DNA from 3 places in the Clostridium sp. 001 genome. Region 3 is predicted to be linked to each of the others. Evidence: riboswitches for the same ligand, from Rfam matches in the RefSeq annotation. Region 3 holds a riboswitch; each other region holds the start of a gene.

Region 1 (3,271 bases), 2.1 Mb from region 3:
CTTCCCCCACTTTAGTAGAAGATGGGGGTGTTAGCAATGGTAACGATCGGATAAAAATATTTAAATAGATGAATCTATCAGTATCAAAATAAAACTAAATTAAAGTAATTTATCAATATGGTACGAGAAAAATATTCAAAATGATAAACAGAGTTCTTGGTTTCAGGTGGAGTTTTTTTCTCCTACTGAAACTTATTAACAGGATTCTTAGTGCTTTAGCACTTAGAAGGCGTTATCCTTTAGGGGAAATAGTTATCTAGGGGTGTAGCAGCCGTTATGCACAGCATAAGAACTCTAAATCGCTGAAGCTCAAGAGTTCTAATATCCCCCACTTTATAAGAAGATGGGGGTACTACGGTTGTAGGCATCGGATAAAATTTATAATTTTAAGTAGGAATATTGCAAGATGAAGAATTGGCATATAAATTGCTTCTTAAATTAATATAGTTTTGAAATAAATTTAATTATTTAAACCCTAAACTCTAAAATAAAAAGTATTTAACAGCAGTCCCTCCTGCACTTAAGTACTTTTTACTTTATTTTGACAATCTTATTGTACATTTATTTTATCTGATGGCTACCTACTGTAACACTCCCACGCACACAGCGAAAGCGACTATCACCAAATCAAAGATTTGGGATATCTGCTTTTCCCACTAAGTAAGATTCGTTGATATAAACCAAAATAATAGGCATAAAATTTGCGGTATTGATATATACCTTATATATTTGTATAATTAAGATATATGTACAAAGTATATATAAATAATGTTTAAAGGGGAATGTATTATGAAAAAATTAGTTGTTAAAGATAAGTCTTTATGTATGTCTTGTTTAAGTTGTGAAATGGCTTGTTCCGAGGCATTTTACAAAACCTACGGCAATTCTTGTATTAAGATTGATGAAGGAAAAGATGGATCTGTAGATTTAAAAGTATGCAATCAATGTGGAGTGTGTGCTAAAAAATGTCCTGAAGAGGCAATTAAACAAAATGCTAAGGGAATATATATGATAGATAAAAAAGCTTGTACTGGCTGTGGTACATGTGTAGAAGCCTGTCCAAAAGGTATTATTGTAAAAGTAGAAGACAAGCCTAATCCAAGTAAGTGTATGGCATGTGGTATTTGTGTTAAAGCTTGTCCTATGGGAGTACTTGAAATTCAAGAAGATTAAAATGTTTAATAATGGATTTATTGAGAAAATAATGTTGACTTTTCAAAATTTTTGCCCTAAACTTAATATAAAGGTAATAAAATTTAATATTTTTACTATTAGGTGCTGTCAAATTGATAGTTAAAAGGGAAAGTGTAAAAAACACTGCAGCCCACCGTTACTGTATGGAGGATGAAACCCTAGTTATGTCACTGGATTTTTATATCTGGGAAGACAGGGAAGTAAGATGAATCTGAGCCAGGAAACCTGCCTGATATGTCGGTGATGCTTTCGGAGGGGAAGACAATGCTATGTTTATTGAAAAAGTAAACGGTTATATTAACATGAAAGAACAGAGATGTTTTTTAGTTATTAACCATTATGGGAAATTATGTTATATAGAGACCTTCGAAGGGAGAGGGTCTCTTTTTATTTTACAGGAATTTATCTGATGACAAGAACGCTGTTTATGGACAATCAAGTAAGTCATCAGATTTGTTCTTACTTTAGAATAACCCCTCCGTCATCAATGAAAGAACTAAATGCAGTAGATTAGACAGGCGAGTACAAAAAGGAAGGTGATTAGATAGAGTGAATTGTAAAAATAAGTTGAATAAAAAATATGAAAGGTAAGGGTGAATCCTATGGATGAAAATGTAAAATTGGAAGAGGAAAAGGAACTATATTCAAATAGATTAGAGCTTTCTGGAAGTGTATATGATTTTCAGTTAGATTTTATGAAGGTGTATAAAAAAGATGTAAAAGATAGTGTGAAGATATTTATGAGTCCGCAGCAGGCAAAAAGTGTTTGTATGATGCTTACGAAATCAGTAGAAAAGTATGAGGATACTTTTGGAGAAATTAATATAAATCCTAAAACTAACGCTGAGTTAAATAAGCAATAGACATTTTAACAGTATTTAGGATAAACTTTAGCATTAAAATTTATCTGATGTCAAGAACTCTGTTTATAGAAAATTGTGTTGTATTATTGAAATTTACACTAATTTAATAAAGTTTTTATAAATTATTGACAAATAAGTGGAGTTGGTGTACTGTAAAGGTAATGACAATTGTAAAATAAATGATAATTTTGAATAGGTTTCTTTTTTAGGAATTAATAGGGAAAGTGGTGAAAAACCACTGCAGCCCCCGCTGCTGTAAGGAAGATGAAATTCACAGAATGCCACTGAAGATATAATCTTTGGGAAGGTGTGAAAAGTAAGATGATACCAAGCCAGTAGACCTGCCTGTTACAAACATATATGGTTCTTTCGGTGGGAAAGGTAAGTATTCAATGCCAGTAACATCTGTTTACATTAAATATTTATAAATTCATGTCGTATACTGGAGACCTTCGAAAGAAAGAGGGTCTCTTTTTATCTTTTATTTACACAAATATATATTTATTTACGTTAATCTAATCTCACCTGAATTACCACCTGGTTTATTTTTCACAAAGGTTAAAAATATGATTGCTATTATATTTAACTTTCTAGGAGGTGATCGATATAAAAGTGTAAAAATTTTATCATTGTCTTTTAAATTTGGACAAGCAACAATTAAAAATTTAAAAATTTGGAGGAGTGTATAAAATGATTAGAAGATTAAAAAACAAATTATTTGCGACACTATGTATAACAACATTAACTTTGGGAGTTGTAGCTGCACCGTCAGCTTTTAATAGTGTAAAAGCTGATGCTGCTCCAACAAAGACTGTCTATGTGGATGTTGAGAAAAATGTTTTAGGAGAAGCACCTATTTTACAGCCAGTAAAAGTTACACTCAGTGATACGAATACCATTGCTGATGCTACAAAGCAGGCTGTAGGTGATGGAAATGTAAATATAGTTTCAAGCAAATATGGTAGCTATGTAACAGGTTTTAAGGATACTACAGATAATCAATCGGCATTTACTAATAATTATCTGACTGATTTTAAGACAGAACTTAAAACTGTAACTAAAGGTATTGTCTTCAGGACAAATATACCAAATCAGCCTATTGTTACCGATGCAAATTATTTAAGTGAAAAAGAATGTGATGGAATTTCAGGCTGGATGTTTACAGTTAATAATGTAGATCATGCTAACTCAACTTATTATGATGGAAGTACAAC
Region 2 (3,271 bases), 2.1 Mb from region 3:
AATAATATTGAACAAGCCGGATTTAGGATCATTATAGTTACTTATAGTATGAAATTTTCCATTAAAAGTACCATTAAAAGTATTTTGTGTTGTAAAAGATTTCAAAGGTAATTCAGATTTACCTACATCAATATCCTGAGTTAACAGAACATTTTTACCCGAATAGTCTATTCCCTTATCAATATCTTCCCTAAGCTTGTTTAAATCTTGTACTGAACTTACAGTGTAATTTCCATCTTTATCCTCAGTTAAAGATGGAGTTGATGCTGCCTGAGTATCTGCTATAACCGGGTATGGTGCAAATGTCATTAATGTAAATATAAGCATCATAACAAAACTGACCTTTTTCCATATCTTTTTCATTTCATTCTCCTTTCTAAATTATAAGATTATGTAATATAAACTAATCTTAATATTATTTTTTTAGGTTCTTGCTTGTACACCACCTCCTGAAAAGGACTTTTTGTATTCCTCAATTATAGGCTTAAAATATTTTTTCTCACCCTTTTTTCTGCATTCTATTGCGTCTTCCAATTTATCAAAATATCCTAAATGTTTTTCTTTTCCTGCAAGAGTTAAGCGAACTCTCCATTTACTTCTTTTTTTATCCCAATTAATACCTTTGTAACCACTAGAATTACTAGAAGAAATTTTGCGTGTTAATTGGCCAATTTTTGTTCCTTTAAATCTATCTACATTAGTTGCTTTAACCTGAATAATTTTAGTATGTTCTATCATCAAACATCCACAACTTCTAGTTCCACCATCTATTAAATGTCTTTCTCTAACTTTTACTTTGTTTCCACAGTCACATAAGCAGTTCCAAATAACACCCCTATCTTTATATTTTTTATTTGCAACAGACATAACTGTTAAACGTCCAAATTTCTTTCCTGTTAAATCTTTAAATCTGTTCATTTTCTCACCTCAATTTATGTATTTTGCCGCCGACTTCCTTCAAATTCCGCGTCACCATGGACACCCTTGTCTTAATCTATGCACTTTGGTACTATCAACCCATACTAGGGACTTTCACCCTTTAAATTGCGTCCATGCTGGGTGCACCATAATAAAAGAGACCTTCCTTCGAAAGTCCCTTTTATTACATAAGCATTATATATGACTAATAAACTAAAAAAGAACCACTAGGGTTCTCTCATGTCAATATAACCGTTTACTTTTAATTATAAACAGCTTAAATATAGTAACATCTTCCCCTCCGAAAGAATTAACAACATATCAGGCAGGCTTCCTGGCTCAGATTCATCTTACTCCCCTGTCTTCCCAGATATAAAAATCCAGTGACATAATTAGGGTTTCATCCTCCATACAGTAACGGTGGGCTGCAGTGCTTTTTACACTTTTCCTTTTAACTATCGCATTTGACAGCACCTAATACTAAATATTAAATTTTTATTATCTTTATATTAAGGTTAGTACATAATTTTTCAAAAGTCAACATAATCTTCTATAAGGAATTCTATTTTGCTCATAGAATTTTTTATGAACCAAAATACCTATATGCCTATTTAAGCTGTAAAAATAACTGTATATTTATTTTTAAATTATATTAACTTGTTTTTCCAAATTGTTAAATTTAATTTTTTGAGGTAAAAAATCACAGAATATCTTTTTGTCATTTAAAGTATCTCCGTCATAACCGCTGTTAAAGTATGCAAGTAAAGTATTTTCATCAATACAATGAATCCATTTCTCTAAGCTATCACTAAATTCAAAATCTTCTTCAAATATAGTATCGTCTTGATACATACTTATAATGTTATACAAATACATATCAAGCTTTAGAACTTCATTAATATTTTGAATATTTATTCCATCTTGTTCCACAATTTCTTTTTCTTTTAATGAATAAACATCATAATAATTTTCAAGTTCTTTATAAAATCCCACTACTTTTTTGAGATACTTATAAAAATATACATTATTAATTTTTACTTTTATTTTATTACTTTTATTTAAATAAGAAATCAATCCTGGTTTATATTCAGAAAACTGCGTCTGATAAAAATAATGATTCATAAAAAATCCTCCCTTAAAAAAAAATTCCTTTTAACAAAAGCGTTAAAAGGAAATAGTATAAAAAAGTTTGATTAGTCATAGAAAATCTAACAAAACTATCATTATAACACTCCCCCTATCACTCGTAGAGATATTTGTGTAAAATATAGGTAGGTCTTCTGACTCAAGATTCACCATTTTAGTACGCCTTCCCAATATTTAAGTGGCATAATGTACTAAAACTCCTCTATTACAGCTACGGGATAGTTCAGGATTTTCACCTGATTCCCTTTTAATTAATCAAATTAGATTAAACCCATATTTATCTTTATAGAACTTAATTATAATTTATACCTATTACAGTTTAATGTCAATCTCCAAATACATTTTTTTAGCTTTAAAATATAAGATGCTTCTATTTGATGGAATAGGATTAAATTTAGTTGAAGGCAAGTATACATTATTGAAAATTTATGAGTTTTGCTAGAAATATTAGCAAAACCCATCTTATAAAAATCTTTTATTTATTTGACTGAACAGGTATATCTATAATATCTGAAAGGGGATTCATATTTTCAAGGCTGTCCCATACAAATGCCTTTAATTTATATATTCCCTCTTCTGGAAGCTTCATAATACCTGTCAAAATAGATGAATCTCCATTTTTTATTGTCTGTTTTCCACATACATAGTTGATGAATTTAGCACCTTCATCATATAGTGCTACTATAAGCGATTCATCCTGATCCTTACCTGAATTATTTTCTGCCTTTATATATACTCTTGCATCATCACCTAATTTAAATGAACTATCCTTTATAAGATTAGTTATCTTTATTGGTTTTGGTGTGTTATTTTCCGTAACAGTAATTGTACACTGTGCTTTTGCGTCCTTGTTGTCTTCGGATACCGCTGTTATAGTTACTGTCCCTGCCTTTAATGCCGTTACCTTTCCATTTTCATCTACTGCTGCTACCGTAGAATCACTGCTTGACCAATCTACCTTCGTGTTAGATGCATTCTCTGGTGTTACAACTGCTGTAAGCTGCAGTATATCTCCTTCTGTCAAGTTAGCTTCCATTTTATCTAAAGCTATAGATTCTACTTCTTTTATGCCCTGACCATCATCTTTAAATGTTGTTATTGTATCTCCATCTTTTAGTTGTGTATCCTTTTGATTATAAGTACTGTTGTCACCATTTAAAGTGTAACTCCAAAACTGCGTATCATCTTTTGACATTAAAGCTCCTGC
Region 3 (3,271 bases):
TAGTAAAGAAAGGAAATTTGGATCAGGGTAATAGTGGAAGGCTTGCTAAGATATTTACAGCACTTGCTCTTATAGGAATTTTAGTAACACCTGCTATCGGTTCTGCTGCTGCTATAACTCACAGCTTAAGTTCTTTGCCAGCTGCAGGATTGGAGCTCCTGTCAAATAGTAAATCAGGAAATTCCATGATGATGGGTGGACAAAACAGCAGTAAGAATTCAAAGCTTATAAAATTCCTTGAAAATCATACGTCAAACGAAAAATATGCACTTGTAGTTTCAAGTTCTGCTTCTGCTGAAGATATAATAATTGAAAGCGGAAAAAGCGTAATGGCCCTTGGAGGTTTCTCAGGATCTGACAAGATACTTTCTCTTGATCAATTTAAACAAATGGTTAAAAAAGGTGAGGTAAGATATGTACTTACAGGAGGTATGGGAGGAAGAGACTCCCAGGATATAATGAATTGGATTCAGAAAAACGGCAAAGCTGTTTCAACTACTGAATGGAAAGATACTACTAGTTCTCAAGCTCAAAAAAGTGTAAATTCTAATAACAATAATAAAAAAGAGAATAGTTCAAAAGAAAATAGTAGTTTCCAGCATCAAGGAATGGACGGCATGAACAATGAAACGCTGTATGATTTAAAAGGCACTGTAAAATAGAGGTAGAGTTTCTAAACAAAAAAATCAACGTATACTCCAGATATTTTTTACAACCTTCAGCTCATTAAATATTTTGATAATTCTAAGTAAAAAATTCTAAAAAGCTAAGAACTTTTGAAAACTCGTACCTCAGACAATTCAAAAGTTCTAAGTTTTTACGAATTTTTTTCTAAGACTTATATGCAAAATATTTAAAAGAGCTTCATTATTGTAAAAATATGCTTGCGTATAAGTTGATTTTTAAGTTATAAATCCACATTGAGGTATTCTAGCTTAAAATTTGAACTTATACCTGAAAATAATGCTGACAAAATTGAAATCACACTTAAAAACTTTTTTTATAAGTCTTAGTGAGGTATTTTAGAAAATCTTAGAAGCTTATATATGTCTGAGGTACGAGTTTATATAAGCTTCTTTAGATTTTCAAAATACCGAACTTTAGACCTATAAAAAGTTTTTAGTATGATGAAATTTGTCAGCATATGAACTGGTATATGTCAACTTTCAATCTAGAAACTCTATAGTTGATTCTTTTTATGATAATGTTATAATTAAAATGAAAATTAATGTTGTAAAATAAAATTTAATAAATAATAGTATAGGTTTAAGTATATTTAATTAAAAGGGAATCAGGTGGAAATCCTGAGCTATCTTGTAGCTGTATTAGGTGAATTTAAGTAGGACAAGCCACTTGTAAATAGGGAAGGCATACTTAGATGATGAAGCTTAAGTCAGAAGACCTGCCTATATAATAGGCCGTTAACTCTACAAGTGATAGGGGGCATTGTAATAAATAAAGCATTTATTACTTATGTTTATGTGTAAAAACCTTTTAACACTTAGTTAAAAGGTTTTTTAGGTATATAGTAAAGTTATATTTTAATTATAATAATATAGTTGTAATATTGGAGTTGATAAAATGATACAACTTATAGGGGTAAAAAGTGAATGTGATATTGAAATAAGGCAGAAGTTCTCTATTGTATCGTCAAAATTAGAAGATAAATTAAAGAATGTTTATAAAATTACAGGAAACGTTTTAATTTTGAGTACTTGCAACAGAACAGAAATATATGTGGATTCTAATACACAAGGGGAAGAACTAATAAATGCTGTATTTGATGCTTTAGGTTGGAGCAGGGAACTTATTATATATACCTTTTATGCAAAAAGTGAAGATGCTATTAAGCATTTAATGGAAGTAAGTTGTGGTTTCCATTCTAAAATTTTGGGAGAAGATCAAATTTTAGGACAAATTAAGACTGCATATAATATGGCATTAAAAGTTAAAACTATAAAAGGACAGCTTCAGAGGCTGTTTCAGAATGCAATAACCTGTGGTAAGAAGTTTAAGAATGACTGTGAAATGTATAAAATACCTGTATCTGTACCATCAATAGCTGTTAAAGAAGCAGAAAAAAGCAAAATAAAAAGGTATATGGTAATTGGGTTTGGAGAAATAGGAAAGCTTGTCCTCAAATATTTAGCTGGTTTGAATACTGAAATTGTATATATTGTAGTGCGTGATTTGAATAAAGTTAAAGATTTATACGAAAATTGTAATTGGATTAAATTCATAACTTTTAAAGAAAGAAAAGCTTATTATAGCAATGTGGATTGTATTATAAGTTGTACTTCTGCACCTCATGCTATAATTTATAAAGAAGAACTTCCTAAAAAGAAATTTCTCATATTTGATCTTGCAGTACCTAAAGATATAGATGCAGGTGTATTAAGTCTTCCAGGTGTAAAAGTATATGACATAGATAATATAAGCAGTATTGATGAAAATAATAAGATTATGCGAAAAGAAAAAATGGAAAAGTACAGGTATATTATCCAAGAATATATAGATGAATTTATAAAATGGCAGTCTTTAGATGAGCTTTCACCGGAAATACAGAAGATGAAAAGTTTTGGAAGTGAAATATGTGAAAAGAGGATAGAGACTTTTAAAAATAAAAGGTATACCAAGGATAATGAAGTACTCGTACAAACTATGATACAGAGTACAGCCAAAGTGTATATAAACAGGGCTATAGATGTATTAAAAGAAGCAAAACTTCAAGGAAAAGAAGATGAATATTTAAAGCTTATAAATAAAATATTCTGTTAATGATGAAGAAATGGAGATGTAAAACTTAATGAGAAATGATGATATATTTAATGAATCTAAATTATATATGCCAGGAGGAGTAAATAGTCCTGTTAGAGCATTTAAAGATGTGCCTTTGAATCCACCTGTTATAAAGAGGGGGAAAGGGGCTTATATCTATGATGAGAATGGTAATAAATACATAGATTTTGTATGCTCCTGGGGGCCTATGATTTTAGGACACTGTGATGATGATGTGGTAAAGGCTATAAAGGATACAAGCGAAAATGCTATATCTTTTGGCGCCACTACAGAGCTTGAATTGGAGCTTGCAAAATATGTATGTACCACTTTAGATAATGTAGAAATGCTTAGAATGGTAAATTCGGGAACAGAAGCAACTATGAGTGCAGTAAAGCTTGCTAGGGGATGTACTGGAAGAAATAAAATAATAAAATTTGCAGGCTGCTATCATGGTCATTTTGATGATTTTTTAGTAGAAGCAGGTTCTGGA

Evidence for each region. Region 3 has a riboswitch for cobalamin ahead of hemA (glutamyl-tRNA reductase). Riboswitches for the same ligand answer to the same signal wherever they lie in the genome.
Region 1: linked by a shared signal. The riboswitch ahead of B5S50_RS01220 (DUF3467 domain-containing protein) and the one ahead of hemA (glutamyl-tRNA reductase) in region 3 are both predicted to bind cobalamin.
Region 2: linked by a shared signal. The riboswitch ahead of B5S50_RS01185 (hypothetical protein) and the one ahead of hemA (glutamyl-tRNA reductase) in region 3 are both predicted to bind cobalamin.

Annotation. Positions count from the first base shown of each region.
Region 1 covers NZ_CP020473.1:268,408-271,678, reverse strand. Annotated here, with positions in the region: gene B5S50_RS01230 (MATE family efflux transporter) at 1-68, shown strand, start outside; gene B5S50_RS01225 (4Fe-4S binding protein) at 790-1,173, shown strand; cobalamin riboswitch at 1,257-1,442, shown strand; gene B5S50_RS01220 (DUF3467 domain-containing protein) at 1,797-2,057, shown strand; cobalamin riboswitch at 2,235-2,421, shown strand; gene B5S50_RS01215 (hypothetical protein) at 2,748-3,271, shown strand, end outside.
Region 2 covers NZ_CP020473.1:257,208-260,478, forward strand. Annotated here, with positions in the region: gene B5S50_RS01175 (Ig-like domain-containing protein) at 1-363, opposite strand, end outside; gene B5S50_RS01180 (hypothetical protein) at 424-918, opposite strand; cobalamin riboswitch at 1,225-1,411, opposite strand; gene B5S50_RS01185 (hypothetical protein) at 1,561-2,040, opposite strand; cobalamin riboswitch at 2,171-2,354, opposite strand; gene B5S50_RS01190 (Ig-like domain-containing protein) at 2,540-3,271, opposite strand, start outside.
Region 3 covers NZ_CP020473.1:2,818,804-2,822,074, forward strand. Annotated here, with positions in the region: gene B5S50_RS13200 (glycosyltransferase family 39 protein) at 1-662, shown strand, start outside; cobalamin riboswitch at 1,246-1,425, shown strand; gene hemA (glutamyl-tRNA reductase) at 1,582-2,778, shown strand; gene hemL (glutamate-1-semialdehyde 2,1-aminomutase) at 2,807-3,271, shown strand, end outside.